Regions from separate parts of the Sulfitobacter sp. 1A15299 genome, predicted to be linked through region 1. Evidence: riboswitches for the same ligand, from Rfam matches in the RefSeq annotation. Region 1 holds a riboswitch; the other holds the start of a gene.
The links. Region 1 has a riboswitch for thiamine pyrophosphate ahead of thiD (bifunctional hydroxymethylpyrimidine kinase/phosphomethylpyrimidine kinase). Riboswitches for the same ligand answer to the same signal wherever they lie in the genome.
Positions count from the first base shown of each region.

Region 2: it holds a riboswitch for thiamine pyrophosphate, as region 1 does, so the genes downstream of both, thiB (thiamine ABC transporter substrate binding subunit) here and thiD (bifunctional hydroxymethylpyrimidine kinase/phosphomethylpyrimidine kinase) in region 1, are expected to answer to the same signal.

Region 1 is NZ_JBIFFJ010000004.1:101,184-109,636, reverse strand. It holds gene ACGYK7_RS07820 (SOS response-associated peptidase) at 1-411, opposite strand, end outside; gene ACGYK7_RS07815 (ImuA family protein) at 556-1,290, shown strand; gene ACGYK7_RS07810 (Y-family DNA polymerase) at 1,238-2,725, shown strand; gene ACGYK7_RS07805 (error-prone DNA polymerase) at 2,725-6,054, shown strand; TPP riboswitch at 6,166-6,262, shown strand; gene thiD (bifunctional hydroxymethylpyrimidine kinase/phosphomethylpyrimidine kinase) at 6,330-7,133, shown strand; gene ACGYK7_RS07795 (FAD-dependent oxidoreductase) at 7,126-8,106, shown strand; gene thiS (sulfur carrier protein ThiS) at 8,096-8,293, shown strand; gene ACGYK7_RS07785 (thiazole synthase) at 8,297-8,453, shown strand, end outside.
Region 2 is NZ_JBIFFJ010000001.1:373,752-382,204, reverse strand. It holds gene ACGYK7_RS01795 (thiamine/thiamine pyrophosphate ABC transporter permease ThiP) at 1-310, opposite strand, end outside; gene thiB (thiamine ABC transporter substrate binding subunit) at 286-1,263, opposite strand; TPP riboswitch at 1,298-1,399, opposite strand; gene aroC (chorismate synthase) at 1,492-2,601, shown strand; gene ACGYK7_RS01780 (DMT family transporter) at 2,612-3,550, shown strand; gene cobO (cob(I)yrinic acid a,c-diamide adenosyltransferase) at 3,621-4,226, shown strand; gene ACGYK7_RS01770 (alkaline phosphatase D family protein) at 4,284-5,831, opposite strand; gene pcaF (3-oxoadipyl-CoA thiolase) at 6,038-7,243, shown strand; gene paaA (1,2-phenylacetyl-CoA epoxidase subunit PaaA) at 7,272-8,264, shown strand; gene paaB (1,2-phenylacetyl-CoA epoxidase subunit PaaB) at 8,270-8,453, shown strand, end outside.

The DNA.
Region 1 (8,453 bases):
CCACTGCGTCCAGACCCCGGCGAAGAAGGCCAGCGGGCGGTCCTCGCCAAGTGCGAACCAGATCGGGCGAGAACGTTCGCCGGGGCGGTTCAGCGGCTCGGAAAAGGCGGTGAAGGGCACGACGCAGCGGTGCTCCGACACCAGCCAGCGCCGCCAATGCGGTGAGGCGATGTTGCGGATGTTGGTCACACCGCGGTCGGTCTTCTTGCCCTTGAGCGCAAAGGCGGGCGACGGCATCCCCCACCGCATCATCTGCAGCACCGGGCCGACCTCGCCATGGCGCACCACCGGGGCGGGATAGTCGGGGTAGATGCCGGGCATCGGGGCGAGGTTTCCGGTCTGGTCCTCAATCCCGTCGAACCAGCCGCGGATCGCGTCCTGCCCCTTGGTGAGGGAGTAAAGATTGCACATTTTCGCCTCCTGTCGCCGCCTTGGGCCCAGTAGATGCGATTTTTCCGCGCCCCGGCAAGGGCTTCGCGGCGCGGCTCAAATCTTTGACAGAACCGCAGTTCGTCGTTTATGAATAGAACAAAATGTGAACATATGGAGTCGTGCATGACAACCGATTCTACATATGGGCAGGTCCTTACCCTGCCGCGACGGCGGCCGTCGACACCCCCCGAGCCGGGGGTTCTGGCCGCATATGCGCCGCTCACGGATGTCTTTCCCGCCCCCTTCGCCACGGCCCCGGCCAGCGCCTTCGTGCTGTCGCTGCTGCCGCGCGGCAAGGGGCCGGTGCTCTGGGTGCAGGACTTCCTGTCGCGGCGCGAGAACGGCGCGCCCTATACCCCGAGCCTCGCGGCTTTCGGGCTGGAGCAGCCGGTGCTTCTGGTCAGTGCCAGCCATCCGCGCGACGTGCTCTGGACGATGGAGGAAGGCGCGGCCTGCGCCGGTCTTTCCGCCGTGGTGGGCGAGGTGCATGGCGGGCCGGAGGTGCTGGATTTCACCGCCACCAAACGGCTCTCGCTGCGGGCCGAGGCTTCGGGCGTGCCGCTCTACCTCATCCGCAGCGGCGATCCCGGCGGGCTGAGCGCCGCTCGGATGCGCTGGCGCATCGCCGCGCTGCCCGCGCAGGCGCATCCGCACGACCCGCAGGCGCCGGGCGCGGCCCGCTGGGATCTGGAGCTGTTTCGCGCGCGCGGCCATGCGCCAGGCCGATGGGTGGCCGATTATGAGCCCGAGAAACGCCACAGCCCCCGCGCCGCGGATCGTCTCCGTCTGGTTCCCCGAGCTGACGATGGAGCGCTGGCGCCGGGTGATCAGCCAATACCGCAGCGTTCCGGGGGATGAGGTGCCGGTGGTCCTGTCGCGCGACGGGACGCACGGTCCGGTGGTCCATGGGCTGAGCGCCGCCGCCCGCGCCCGCGGCATCGAGACGGGCGCACGGGTGGTCGACGTGCAGGCGATCCACCCCGACCTGCATGTCGAGCCCGCCGATCTGGAGGGCGATATTGCCCTGATCAAGCGGCTGGTGCATTGGGCGCGGCGCTGGTGCCCTTGGACCGCGCGGGACGTGGATCATGGCCTGCTCTTGGACGTGACCGGCTGCACGCATCTGTTTGGCGGCGAGGCGGCGATGCTGCGCGACATCCGCAGCCGTTTCGCGTTGCAGGGGCTGACCGCACGCTGCGCCATGGCCCCCACCCCGGGGGCGGCGCAGGCATTGGCGCGTTTCGGCTTGGGCGCGCAGATCTGCGAGGCCGAGGACGTGGGCACCGCCCTCGCCCCCCTGCCCGTCGCCGCCCTGCGGCTGGATGCGCAGACCGCGCGGCTCCTGGACCGGCTCGGCCTCAAGACCATCGGCGCGCTGAGCGATCTGCCCCGCGCCGCGCTGATGCGCCGCTTCGCCAGCCTGAAGCCCGAGCGCAACCCGCTGATCCTGCTCGACAAGGCGCTCGGCAAGGCCGCCGATCCGCTCAACGCCCCGCCCGATCACCGCCATTTCATGGCCCGCAGCCGCCTGCCCGAACCGGTGCTCGACCCCGCCCCGCATCTGCCCGCGCTGGTCGAGGATCTCTGCGCACAACTGGCCCGGGCCGAACTCGGCGCGCGGCGGCTGCGGCTGACCGTCTACCGCATCGACGGCGATTGGCGCGGCCTCGACACTGCCACCGCCCGCGCCAGCCGCGACGCCGCGCATTTGCGCCGGCTCTTCGAAGGCAAGCTCGAAACCATCGACAGCGGCTTTGGCTTTGACCTGCTGACGCTGGAGGCACTGGCGAGCGAACCGCTGCCGCTGATGCAGGACCACCTCGACGGCAAGCGCGACCCCTCGGCCGACGTGGCTGGGCTGCTCGACCGTCTGGTGGCGAAACTGGGCAGCGACAAGGTCAACTGGCCGCAGTGGCGCGAGACCCACAAGCCCGAGGCGGTGGAGGAACGCGCCCCGGCCCTGCAGGCCACCCCCGCCACCGCGCCGGTGCTGCTGCGCGAGCGCCCGCTGCGCCTCTTGACCCCGCCCGAGGAGGTGCGCGTGATCTACGCCGTGCCCGAAGGCCCGCCCTCGCAATTCAACTGGCGCCGCGTCACCTACAAGACCACCCGCCACGCCGGGCCCGAACGCATCGCGCCGGAATGGTGGCGCGACCGCCCCGGCACCCGGCTGCGCGATTACTACAAGGTGGAGGTCGAAGGCGGCCAACGCTTCTGGCTCTACCGCGAGGGGGTGATCCATGACGGCCGGGGCGCCGAGCCGCGCTGGTTCCTGCACGGGATGTTCGCCTGATGCCGCAGCAGGAGGGACATAAGCGCCGCACCCTGGGCGAGGACGGTTTTGCCGCCCCGCCGCGGGCAGCGTATGTGGAGTTCGGGCTGGCCAGTTGCTTTTCCTTCCTGCGCGCCGCCTCGGACGCCGTCGATCTGGTCGAGACCGCGCATCACCACGGCTACGACAGTCTCGGCATCGCGGATCACAACACGCTGGCGGGCGTGGTGCGCCTGCATGTGGAGGCCGAGAAAGCCCATATCCGCCCCCTGATCGGCGCGCGTCTGGTGCTGCTCTGCGGGACCGAGATCCTCGCCTACCCGCAGGACCGCGCCGCCTATGCGCGGCTCTCGACGCTGCTCTCGGCGGGCAAGATGCAATCGGTCGATGGCGAATGGCAGCAGAAGGGCGAGACCCATCTGACGCTGGAGATGCTGGCGCAACATGCCGAAGGGCTGCACCTGATCGTCATGCCGCCCGAGAACCTCGATCTCTTCGCCGCCGGCCTGCCGCGGCTGCAAAAAGCGCTGCCGGAGATGCGCCATATCGGCGCGAGTTTCCTCTACCGGGGCGACGACCGGGCACGGATCAACCGGCTGGATGCGCTGGCCCGCACCCATGGGCTGAAGCTTCTCGCCACCAATGACGTGCTTTACCACGCCCGCCACCGCCGCCCGCTGCAGGACGTGATGGTGGCGATCCGCGAGGGCGTGATCGTACCCAAGGCGGGCTACCTGCTAGCCGCCAATGCCGAACGCCACCTGAAATCCCCCGAGGCGATGATGCGCCTTTTCGCCGACTGGCCCCATGCCATCGCGGAGACCCGCCGCCTTGCCGACCGGATCGACTTCCGCCTCACCGATCTGGCCTATGAATACCCCCATGAAATCGTCCCCGAGGGGAGCAGCCCGATGGAGGAACTCGCCCGCCTCACCTGGGAAGGCGCTGCCCGGCGCTACCCCGAAGGCCTGCCCGAGACGGTGAAAAAGACCATCGAGAAGGAATTCGCCCTGATCGAGACCAAGAAGATCGCGCGTTATTTCCTGACCATCCATGACATCGTCCGCTTCGCCCGCGAGGAGGCGCAGCCGCCGATCCTCTGTCAGGGGCGCGGCTCGGCGGCCAATTCCGCGGTCTGCTTCTGCCTCGGCATCACCTCGGTCGACCCGGCGGTGCACAACCTGCTGTTCGAGCGGTTCCTGTCGGAGGAACGCGACGAGCCGCCCGATATCGACGTCGATTTCGAGCATGAGCGGCGCGAGGAGGTCATCCAGTACATGTACGGCAAATACGGCCGCCACCGCGCCGGGCTTTGCGCCACGGTGATCCACTACCGCCCGCGCTCGGCCATCCGCGAGGTCGGCAAGGCGATGGGGCTCTCGGAAGACGTGACCTCGAAGCTCGCCGGCACCGTCTGGGGCAGTTTCGAGGGTGAGATGGACGACGCCCGCGTGCGCGAGGCCGGGCTGGACCTGTCAGACCCCTATCTGCGCATGGTGCTGAAACTGGCCAGCCAGATGATCGGCATGCCGCGGCACCTTTCACAGCACGTCGGCGGCTTCATCCTGACCGAACGCCCCCTGACCGAGATCGTGCCCATCGGCAACGGCGCCATGCCCGAGCGCAGTTTCATCGAATGGGACAAGGACGACATCGACGCGCTGCAGATCTTCAAGGTCGATATCCTCGCCCTCGGGATGCTCACCTGTATCGCCAAATGTTTTGATCTGATCGAGGCGCATTACGACCGCCCGCTGGAACTGGCCACGGTGCCAGTGGAGGATCACGAGGACGACGCCACCGGGCGGCCCACCTATGACATGCTCTGCCGGGGCGACAGCCTCGGGGTGTTTCAGGTCGAAAGCCGCGCGCAGATGGCGATGCTGCCGAAACTGCGGCCACGGGTCTTCTACGATCTGGTGATCGAGGTCGCCATCGTCCGCCCCGGCCCCATTCAGGGCGACATGGTCCACCCCTATCTGCGCCGCCGTCAGGGGCTCGAAAGCGTCGTCTACCCCGCCCCCGGCCCGGCCTATCCGCAGGACGAGTTGTTCAGCATCCTCAGCCGGACCTTGGGCGTGCCGATCTTTCAGGAACAGGCGATGAAGATCTCCATCGACGCAGCACGGTTTTCGCCCGCCGAGGCCAACGAGCTGCGCAAGGCCATGGCCACCTTCCGCTCGCGCGGGACGATCGAGAAGCTGCAGGACAAGATGGTGGGCCGCATGACCAAGCGCGGCTACGATCCGGTTTTCGCGCAGCGTTGTTTCGACCAGATCAAGGGCTTCGGGGAATACGGCTTCCCCGAAAGCCATGCCGCGAGTTTTGCCAAGCTGGTCTATGTCTCATCCTGGATGAAATGCCACTACCCGGCGGCCTTTGCCTGCGCGCTGCTGAACTCCCAGCCAATGGGGTTCTACGCCCCCGCGCAGATCGTGCGCGACGCCCGTGAGCACCGGGTCGAGGTGCGCGATGTGGACGTGAACCTCTCGGACTGGAACTGCACGCTGGAGCCTTGTGACGACGGTTTCGCCCTGCGCCTTGGCCTGCGCATGGTGGACGGGCTGCAGGAGAAGGCGGGCGCGCGGATCATGGACCGGCGCGAGACGCCTTTTGCGGATGTCGAAGACCTCAAGACCCGCGCGGGGCTGGATGCCAAGGCGATCCGACAACTCGCCGCCGCCGACACGATGCGCAGCATGGGGATCGACCGGCGTCAGGCGCTTTGGCAGGCGCAGGGGCTGCGCGATGCGCCCGCCCTGCCGATCTTCGACCATGTTGAGGCTTCGGCCCGCGGCCCGGAGCCGGAGGTGCATCTGCCGGTGATGCCGAAGGCGGAACAGGTGGTGGCCGACTACCAGACGCTGCGCCTGTCGCTGAAGGCGCATCCGATGTCCTTCTACCGCGCCAGCCTTGCCGCGCAGGGGTTCGCCTCCGCCCGCGATCTTTCGCGCATGGGCCACGGGCGGCGGGTGAAACTCGCCGGGCTGGTGCTGGTGCGCCAGAAACCCGGCAGCGCCAAGGGGGTCTGTTTCATCACGCTGGAGGATGAGTTTGGCGTCGCCAACCTCGTGATCTGGCCCAATATGTTCAAGCTCTACCGCCCCACGATCATGTCGGCGCGGCTTCTGGTCGTGGAAGGGCGCGTGCAGACCGACGGGCGGGTGATCCACGTAGTGGCCGACCGGCTCGAGGACCGCTCGGACCGGCTAGCCGCGCTCTCGGACGCGCCCATGCCCGGCATCACGACGCGGGGCGATCACCCGACCCATCCGCTGCCCGGTCAGGTGGCCATGCATGGCCATCCGCGCGATGCCAAAGTGATCCCCAGATCGCGCGATTTTCATTGACGAATCTTCATGCGTTGCATGAGGTACGATGTACAACTACATGATATAAAACGTGAACTAATAAATAACCGATCCCCTGTTGACCCTATGAACGCCCCTCGCTAGCCTGCCGGAAATCCGTTGGGGTGCCGCAAGGCTGAGAGGTGAAAACCGACCCATCGAACCTGATCCGGGTCGTACCGGCGTAGGGAACGGAAGCAAGCATCAGCCCCATCCGGGCGGTCGTTTACCCCGTATCTCCATGCCCTTGGCCCATCTCACGAATGGGGGGCCGAATGGCGTTTCAAGCACTGACGATTGCGGGCTCCGACAGCGGCGGCGGGGCGGGGATTCAAGCCGATCTCAAGACCTTTAGCGCGCTCGGCGTCTATGGGGCAAGCGTGCTCACTGCCGTGACCGCGCAGAACACCCGCGCCGTCACCGGGGTCGCGATGATCGCCCCTGCGATGATCCGCGCACAGATGACGGCGGTCTTTGACGATCTGGCCATCGGCGCGGTCAAGATCGGCATGTTGGGCGACCCGGCGACGATCTTCGCCGTGGTCGAGGGGCTGGCCGACTGCGCCGCGCCTGTTGTGCTTGACCCGGTGATGGTGGCGAAATCCGGCGATGCGCTGCTCTCTGCCGAAGCGGTCAAAACCCTGCGCGACCGGATGCTGCCCCGCGCCCATGTGCTGACGCCGAACCTGCCCGAGGCCGCACGGCTGCTCGACACAGAAGAAGCCTCCGACGAGGCCACCATGCTCGCACAGGGGCGCGCGCTGCTGTCGTTCGGCCCCCGCGCGGTGCTGATGAAGGGCGGCCATGGCAAGGGCTGCACCTGTGTCGATCTGCTGATTTCCGAGGCCGAGACCCTGCGCCTTTCCGCGCCGCGCCAGCAAACCACGAACACCCATGGCACCGGCTGCACGCTCTCTGCCGCCATTGCCGCCGGGCTGGCGCGAGGCCTGTCTCTGCCGCAGGCGGTGGAGGCCGCCCATCGCTATCTGCAACGCGCCATTGCCGCCGCGGACGCCCTCAACATCGGCCATGGCCACGGGCCGGTGCATCATTTTCACGGCGTTTGGTCCCATGAGTGACGTCACCATCATCGGCGCGGGCGTGGCCGGGCTTTGGGCCGCACGGGCCTGTCTGGCGCAGGGGCTCCGGCCAAGGCTCGTTGACCGCAAAGGCACGCCCGGGCCGCATGGCTGCTCGTGGTGGGCGGGCGGCATGCTCGCGCCCCTTTGCGAAGGCGCGCTGAGCGAGCCTGCGGTAGTGACCCACGGGCGGCGTGCCGCGGCGCTATGGGGGGAGGTCACGGAGGTCACCCATAGGGGCACGCTGGTCCTCGCCCCCGAGCGGGACCGCGCGGAACTGCAACGCTTTGCCGCCCGCACCGAAGGCCACAGCGCCTGCGATGCCGAGGCCGTTGCAGAATGCGAGCCGGACCTCGCCGGGCGTCACCGGCGCGGGTTGTTCTTTGCCGAGGAGGCGCATCTGAACCCGCGCCAAGCGCTGTATGATCTATCTCAAACCCTTATCGCCCAAGGGGTAAAGGTCGAGACCACGGCCCTCGCCCCGAGGCAAATCGCAGGCCCGGTGATCGACTGCCGCGGCATGGTGGCCCGCGACGCTCTGCCCGGACTGCGTGCGGTGCGCGGTGAGATGATCCTGCTCCGCGCTCCTGATGTCACCCTCACCCGCCCGATCCGCCTGCTGCACCCGCGCCACCCGCTTTACGTCGTGCCGCGCGGTGATGGGATCTACATGCTGGGCGCGACCCAGATCGAAAGCGCCAGCCGCAGCGGCATGACCGCCCGCTCGGCGCTGGAACTGCTCTCAGCCGCCTATGCGCTCGACCCGCGATTTGCCGAAGGCGAGATCATCGAGATGGGCGCCGACCTGCGCCCCGCCTTTGCCGACAATCTGCCCGGCATCGTGCAACGCGGCGCGGTGCTGCATCTGAACGGGCTGTTCCGGCACGGCTTTCTCATGGCACCCGCCTTGGCCGAACAGGCGGCGGGCTTTCTGGCAACAGCGACAACGGGGGATTTATTCCGTGAAGATTGAAGTGAACGGCGCGCCGCGTGAGGTCACCGCCGCGCCGCTTGACGCGGCATTGGCAGAGCTTGGCTGGGGCGAGGCGAAGGTCGCCACCGCGCTCAACGGCAGTTTCGTCCCCGCAGGCGCGCGGGGTGAGACCATGCTCCGCGACGGTGACCGGCTCGAAGTGCTCAGCGCCATGCAGGGGGGCTGAGAGATGCGCGATTTCTACGGCACCACCCTGCCCCTACCGCTGATGCTGGGCACCGCGCGCTACCCCTCGCCCGCGGTGATGGAGGCCGCATTTCGTCAAAGCGCCGCGCCGGTCGCCACGGTTTCCCTGCGCCGCGAACAGGGCGCGGGACAGGCGTTTT
Region 2 (8,453 bases), on a different contig from region 1:
GCCCCAGCACCGCCACGATCACCGGCAGAATGAAGGGCGCGCCCAGCAGGATGATCAGCGCGCCACGCCCCCAGAACCGCCGCCGCGCCAAGGCCCGCGCCACCGGCACGGCCAGCAGCACCGAAAGCACCGCCGACCAGACCGCCTGCGTCACGGTAAACCGCACCGCCGCCCAATCCGCCGGACCAAGCCCTGCACCCACATCGGCTGCCGTAAAAACAGCGACCAAGGCCGCAAGGATCAGCCCCGCGACCAGCGCGGCGGCGAAAAGCCCCGTTTTGCCGCTTAACGCGACAGCGCGGTCAGCCATTCGCCCAATGCCTCCTCACGCAGCGCGGGGACTTCGCCGTTCGGCACCAAAAGCGCCTTGCCGGGCTGGATCATGCCCTCGAACCCTTCGGGCAGACCGCCTTCGGGCGTCACGGCGGGATACATCCAGTTGGTCGTCGGCAGCACCGATTGCGCGGCATCAGAGACGAGGTATTGCAAGAACCGATCCGCCAGTTCCGGCTGATCCGACCCGGCGAGTTTCCCCGCCACTTCGATCTGCATGTAATGGCCTTCGTCAAACAGCGCCGCGGTCTTGCTGTCGTTCTCCTCCGCGATCAGGTGATAGGCGGGGGAAGTCGTGTAGCTCAGCACCATGTCGGCCTCGCCTTCAAGGAAGAGGCCATAGGCTTCGGACCAACCCTTTGTCACGGTCACGACGTTATCGGCCAGCCCCGCCCAAACCTCGGGCGCGGCGTCGCCATAGGCCGCTTTGACCCACATCAGCAGCCCCAAGCCCGGCGTCGAAGAGCGCGGATCTTGGATCACGATTTTCAGATCGCTCTCGGCCAGCGCCTTGAAATCGCCGGGCGCGTCCAGATCGGTGCCGTGGACAAAGGCGAAATAGCCCCAGTCATAGGGCACGAAAACTTCGTCTTCCCAAGTGATCGGCAGGTCATAGTCGGCCTGCAACCCGCTCGGCGCGAACAATTCGGTCTCTTTCGCCGCGGCGATCAGGCTGGTGTCGAGCCCCAGCACGATATCCGCGTCCGACCGCGCGCCTTCCAGCTTGAGCCGCGCCAGCAAGGCCGCACCGTCGCCCATGCCAACGAATTTCAGATCGCAGCCGCAGTCGGCCTCGAACCCCTCTTCGATGGCCGGCCCCGGTCCCCATTCGGTGACGAAACTGTCGTAGGTATAGACCGTCAATTCAGGCGTCTCGGCCCATGCGGCTGATGCGCCCATGAGGCCCGCAGCAAGTGTAAGATACTTCATTGCATCCTCCTTTTGCGGCGAAAGGTAAAAGGTGGATGTCTGTCCTGACCTTCCCTCCGCCGGTGTTAACCGGTTCAGGTTCAACGGGTCCGCGCGACACGCACATCTCAGCCCAAAGGCCCCCCGAGGTAGCGTCAGGGGTAGATCGGACCTGCACAATTGGCAAGGCAAATCCCCTTGAGGCAGGGGGCTGCCCCGGCTAAGGGTTTGACAACAGGAGGTCCGCCCATGTCGATCAACAGCTTTGGCCATCTTTACCGGGTCACCACATGGGGCGAAAGCCACGGGCCCGCCCTTGGGGCGACCATCGACGGCTGCCCCCCCGGCGTGCCGATTGACGAGGGCATGATCCAACAGTGGCTCGACAAGCGCAAACCGGGCCAGAACAAATACACCACACAGCGGCGCGAAGCGGATGCGGTGCGGATCCTGTCGGGCACCTTCGAAGGGGTCACCACCGGCACGCCGATCCAGCTGATGATCGAGAACACCGATCAACGCTCCAAAGACTACGGCGACATCAAGGACAAGTTCCGCCCCGGTCACGCCGACATCACCTATTTCCAGAAATACGGCATCCGCGACTATCGCGGCGGTGGCCGCTCCTCGGCGCGGGAGACGGCCGCGCGGGTGGCGGCGGGCGGTCTGGCGCGGGAGGCGATCAAGGCGCTGGCCCCAAAGCTTCAGATCACCGGCTACATGGTGCAGATGGGGCCGCATAAGATCGACCGCGAGGCGTTCGATTGGGACCAGATCGACCAAAACCCCTTTTGGGTGCCGGATGCCAAGGCGGCCAGCGACTGGGCCGACTACCTCGACGGGCTGCGCAAATCGGGCAGCAGCGTCGGCGCGATCATCGAAGTCACCGCGCGCGGCGTGCCTGCGGGTCTCGGCGCGCCGGTCTATGGCAAGCTCGACACCGATCTGGCCGCCGCGATGATGAGCATCAATGCCGTCAAAGGTGTGGAGATCGGCGAGGGCATGTCGGCGGCGATGCTGACGGGCGAATTGAACGCCGATGAGATCACCATGGGGCCGGATGGGCCGGAATATTCCTCGAACCACGCGGGCGGCATCTTGGGTGGGATCAGCACCGGGCAGGATGTGGTGCTGCGCTTCGCGGTGAAGCCGACCTCGAGCATCCTGACCACGCGACGCACGATCACGAAACAGGGTGAAGAGACCGAGATCATCACCAAGGGCCGCCACGATCCTTGCGTCGGTATTCGCGCAGTGCCGGTGGGCGAGGCGATGATGGCCTGCGTGCTGCTGGATCACCTGCTGCTGCATCGCGGACAGATTGGCCAGAACCGCGGCATAATCGGCCCCGAGGCGTGAGGATCAAAGCATGAAAGTCGATGATTTCTCCGCCCGCCCCGCCCTTGGTGTCGGTCTGAAAATCACGGCGATCCTGCTTTTCACCTGCATGTCCGCGATCATCAAATCGCTGGCCGACGAAGTGCCCGCAGGCGAGTCGGTCTTTTTTCGCTCCTTCTTTGCCATTCCGGTGATCCTGATCTGGCTCGCGCAACGCGGCAAACTGAAAAGCGGGCTAAAGACGCAAAACCCGATGGGCCATGTCTGGCGCGGACTGTTCGGCACCACGGCGATGGGGCTGACCTTTACCGGCCTCGGCCTGCTGCCCCTGCCCGAGGTCACGGCCATCGGCTTTGCCACACCGATTTTCACCGTCATCCTCGCCGCCGTGTTGCTGGGCGAGAAAATCCGTCTGATCCGCGTGAGTGCCGTGGCGATTGGGTTGGTGGGGGTGATGATCATCCTCTGGCCGCGTTTCACCAGCATCGGCACGATGGAGCAGACGGCCACCATCGGCGCGTTGCTGATCCTGATGGCGACAATGGTGCGCAGCCTCGTGCAGATTCACATTCGCCAATTGGTACAGAACGAAGACACCGCCGCGATCGTCTTCTACTTCTCCTGCACCGCCTCCCTGCTGGCGCTTTGCACCCTGCCTTTCGGCTGGGTCATCCCCGATCCGCAAACCTTTGGCCTCTTGGTCCTCGCCGGGTTGATCGGCGGGGTGGCGCAGATCCTGATCACCTCGGCCTATCGCTTCGGCTCGGCCTCGATGCTGGCGCCCTATGATTACACCTCGATGCTTTTCGCCATTTTGCTGGGCTATGTCTTCTTTGCCGAACTGCCCACGATGATGATGCTGGCGGGGGCGGCGTTGGTGATCAGCGCGGGCGCGTTGGTGATCTGGCGCGAGCGGCAGTTGGGGATGGAACGGGGCAAGGCGCGGTCTGTCACCGATCCCAAAGCGTGATCGAATGCGGGCTTTCGCCCGGCCCGGCCTCTCCCTATGGTGCCCCGAAACCGGATAGAGGAGATGACCGATGAGCGACGCGGATCCGAAAGACCACAAGGAGAAGATGCAGCAGCGTCAGGCCGAACAGCGCGCCAAGGTGGCCGAGTTGCAAGACCCGGACAAGGGTCTGGTGCTGGTCCATACCGGCCCGGGCAAGGGCAAATCCTCTTCCGCCTTCGGCGTCGTGGTGCGCGCGCTTGGCTGGAAACAGCGCGTCGGTGTGGTGCAGTTCATCAAGGGCAAATGGAAAACCGGCGAACGGTTGTTCTTTGAACGGCTGGACGAGGTGACATGGCACACGATGGGCGAAGGCTTCACCTGGGACACCCAAGACCGCAACCGCGACATCGCCGCCGCCGAGGCCGCCTTCGGCAAGGCGCGCGAGATGATGGAAAGCGGGGACTATGACCTTGTGGTGATGGATGAGATCAACATCGCCATCCGCTATGAATACCTCAAGATCGAAGACGTGATCGCCGGGCTCGACGCCCGCGACAAGCGCACCGCCGTCGTGCTCACAGGCCGCGACGCACGGCCCGAGCTTTGCGACTATGCCGATCTGGTGACCGAAATGTCCGAGGTTAAACACCCGTTCAAAGCAGGCATCAAAGCACAGCGCGGCGTCGACTACTGAAACGAAAAGGATCGCCCGCATCCGGGCGATCCTCTCACTGTGCCTTCCAGAGGGCGCTTAGATCGCCGCCCCCTTTGGGTCGAGCGTCACCGAGTAAAGCTCGGTATCGGCGCGGTCCATCAGGCGCACTTTCATCTGCTGGGTCTTGGCGTCGATATCGACCAAGCCAAAGAATTGCAGACCGGCGGAGGGCGGCAGGTTCACCTGACCGTCTTCGGGCGCTTTGACGTATTTCAACTCGGGGCCAAAGGTGCCGTCCAACTCGTTCGGGCCAAAGGTGCCCGCGTGCAGCGGGCCCGAGACAAACTCCCAAAACGGGTCAAAGTCCTGAAACTGCGCCTTGTCGGGGTTGTAGTAATGCGCGGCAGTGTAATGCACATCCGCCGTGAACCAGACCACGTTGTCGACCTGCGCGGTCTTGATGAAACGCAGCAGCCCCGCGATCTCCTGCTCGCGGCCCTTGGCGGCGCCATTGTCGCCATTGGCAACCGCTTCGGCCCCGCCGCCGACGACCAGACCGATGGGCATGTCGCAGGCGATGACCTTCCATGTGGCCGCCGAATTGGTCAACTCGCGCTTGAGCCATGCCATCTGCTCGGCCCCGAGGATATCGGTGGCCTCCGACATCTCGGTCTGCATGTTCTCGCTGTTCGGCCCCCGGTAGCTGCGAAGGTCGAGGAAGAAGACATCCAGCATCGGACCGTAGTTGATCTTGCGGTAGACCCGGCCCGGCTCGCCGGGGGTGATGCGCAGCGGGGTCATCTCATGGAAGGCCTGCGAAGCGCGCGCGGCAAGGACATGGATCGACTTCTCACTATAGCGGTCGTCTTCCATCAGGCTGCGCGACGAGGACCAGTTGTTCACGACCTCATGGTCGTCCCACTGCATGAAGGTCGGCACATGGGCGTTCATCTCGCGCACATGGGCGTCCATCAGGTTGTATTTCCACTGGCCGCGGTATTCGTCCAGCGTCTCGGCCACCTTGCGCTTCTCGTCGATGATGGTTGTGTTCTTCCACATCGTGCCATCATCAAGCTGCACCTCATCCTCAAGCGGGCCATCGGCATAGATGGTGTCTCCGGAATGCAGGAAGAAGTCGGGGCGGTGTTTGGCCATGGTCGCATAGGTGCGCATGCCCTCCTCGTCGATGCCCCAGCCCTGCCCGGCGGTGTCACCGGACCAAGCAAAGCGCAGGTCGCGGCGCGCGGTGGGCGCGGTACGGAAGCGCCCGACGATCGGCTCGGAGGTGGCGTTGATGTCACTCAGGTCCGCAGCGGTGAAGCGGTAGAAGATGTCCTGATCCGAGGGCAGCCCCTCGACCAGACGTTTCACCGCCAAATCGTGGTTCGGCAGTGCGTTCATCGGCGCAAGCTGGCGCGCATTGGCAAAGCTTTCGGTGGTAGAGATTTCGACCTGCACCCGCGCCGGGCGGTCGGTGCGGGTCCAGATCATGCCGGACTGGGTGTCGACATCGCCCGACTGCACCCCATGGGTAAACACCGGGCGCGCGGCCGCACGGCTGAGGCTGGGCATGGCGAGGCTTGCGGCAAAGGCGGTGGAGCCCGCCAGCACAGCGCGGCGGGTCGGGCGGATCAGTTTGGTCATCGTGAGCTTCCTCTGGGGGTGGCGATGGCGGCACAGAACCCCCGACGCGTGACAGATGCCCGACAGCTGCGTGACTCTTTGGCAAAGCTTTGGTGACAGGGCGATGAAGTGTTACCAAAATTCGCAACCTATATTTATTCCGTAACATTCCGATTGAAACGAATCGCCCCGAGGTGTAGATTGCGGTGCAACAACAGGAGACCCCCATGCAGGCTTTCATCTGCGACGCGCAGCGCACCCCCATCGGCCGTTACGGCGGCGCCCTCTCTTCGGTCCGGGCCGACGATCTGGCCGCCGTGCCGCTGAAGGCGTTGATGGAGCGGAATCCCTCGGTGGACTGGGCACGCGTGGATGACGTGATCATGGGCTGCGCCAACCAGGCTGGCGAAGACAACCGCAACGTGGCACGCATGGCCGCCCTGCTGGCGGGTCTGCCGGTCAAGGTGCCGGGCGCCACGATCAACCGTCTCTGCGCCAGCGGTATGGACGCCGTCGGTGCCGCCGCCCGGGCGATCCGCGCCGGAGATATGGACCTCGCCATCGCCGGCGGGATCGAGAGCATGTCGCGCGCACCCTTCGTGATGCCAAAGGCCGAAACCGCTTTTGCGCGCAACAACGCCGTCTATGACACCACAATCGGCTGGCGCTTCGTGAACCCAAAGATGAAGGCGCAGTTCGGCGTCGATTCCATGCCCGAAACCGCCGACAACGTCGCCGCCGATTACGATGTGTCGCGCGAGGACCAAGACGCCTTCGCCGCGCGCAGCCAGGAACGCTATGCCACCGCCGCCGAAAAGGGCATCTTCGCCGAGGAGATCGCCCCCGTCACCATCCCGCAGCGCAAAGGTGATGACGTGGTCGTCGACCGCGACGAACACCCCCGCCCCGGCACCACGCTGGAGAAACTGGGCAAGCTGCGCGGCATCAACGGCGCCGATCTGACTGTGACGGCAGGCAATGCCTCGGGCGTGAACGACGGTGCCGCGGCGATGCTGCTGGCATCCGAGGCAGGCGTGAAGGACCATGGCCTCACCCCAATCGCGCGCGTCGTGGCCATGTCGGCGGCGGGCGTCGAGCCCCGCGTCATGGGCATCGGCCCGATTCCGGCGGTGCGCAAGGTGCTGGACCGCGCGGGTCTCACGATCGAGCAGATGGACGTGATCGAGCTCAACGAAGCCTTCGCGAGCCAGGGCCTCGCCACGCTGCGCGCCCTTGGCGTGCCGGACGACGCGCCCCATGTGAATGCCAACGGCGGTGCCATCGCCATCGGTCACCCCCTTGGCATGTCCGGCGCGCGTCTGGTGATGACGGCGGCGCTGCAGCTCAAGCGGACGGGCGGCAAATATGCGCTATGTACCATGTGTGTGGGCGTGGGTCAGGGTGTCGCCCTGATCCTCGAAAACGCAGGCTGACACTTCTTTCCTAGAAAGGAACGGACCGATGTATGCACAGATGATCAAATCCACCGGCAAGGGCGTCAAATCCCTCGACGAGATGGACCCCGAAGAGCGCGCCTTTCAGGAGCGCATCGACGCGGGCGGCAAGATTGAGCCCAAGGACTGGATGCCCGACGGCTACCGCAAGAACCTGATCCGCCAGATCGGACAGCATGCACATTCCGAGATCGTGGGCCAGTTGCCCGAGGGCAATTGGATCACCCGCGCCCCGACGCTGGAGCGCAAGGCGATCCTTTTGGCCAAGGTGCAGGACGAGGCGGGCCACGGCCTCTACCTCTACTGCGCCGCCGAGACGCTCGGCGTGACCCGCGACCAAATGACCCGCGACCTGCTGTCGGGCAAAATGAAATATTCCTCGATCTTCAACTACCCGACCCTGACTTGGGCCGACATGGGCGCCGTGGGCTGGCTTGTCGACGGGGCCGCGATCATGAATCAGGTGCCGTTGCAGCGCACTTCCTACGGGCCCTACGCCCGCGCCATGGTGCGGATTTGCAAGGAGGAAAGCTTCCACCAGCGGCAGGGCTTCGACATCATGATGAAGATGGCCAAGGGCACGCCCGCCCAGCGCAAGATGGCCCAGGATGCGCTCAACCGCTTCTGGTTCCCGGCGCTGATGATGTTCGGCCCCTCGGACAAGGACTCGGTCCATTCCGCGCAGTCGATGGCTTGGAAGATCAAGATGAACACCAATGATGAGCTGCGCCAGAAGTTCGTCGATGAGACCGTGCCGCAGGCCGAATACCTCGGTCTGACGATCCCCGACGAGACGCTGAAGTTCAACGAAGAGACCGGCCACTACGACTTCGCCGAGCCGGATTGGGAAGAGTTCTTTCAGGTGCTCAAGGGCAATGGCCCCTGCAACACCGAACGGCTGGCGGCGCGCAACAAGGCTTGGGACGAAGGCCGCTGGGTGCGCGAGGGGCTTCTGGCCCACGCCGAGAAAAAGCGCAGCAGACAAATGGCAGCGGAGTAAGCGACATGAGCAGCCCTGAATCCAGCGAATACAAAGGCACCGAAGCCGCCCCCCATGGCAAGGCACGGCCCACCGAATGGCCCCTGTGGGAGATCTTCATCCGCGGCCAGCACGGGCTGAGCCACCGCCATGTCGGCAGCCTGCATGCCGCCGACGCGGAGATGGCGATCAAGAACGCCCGCGACGTCT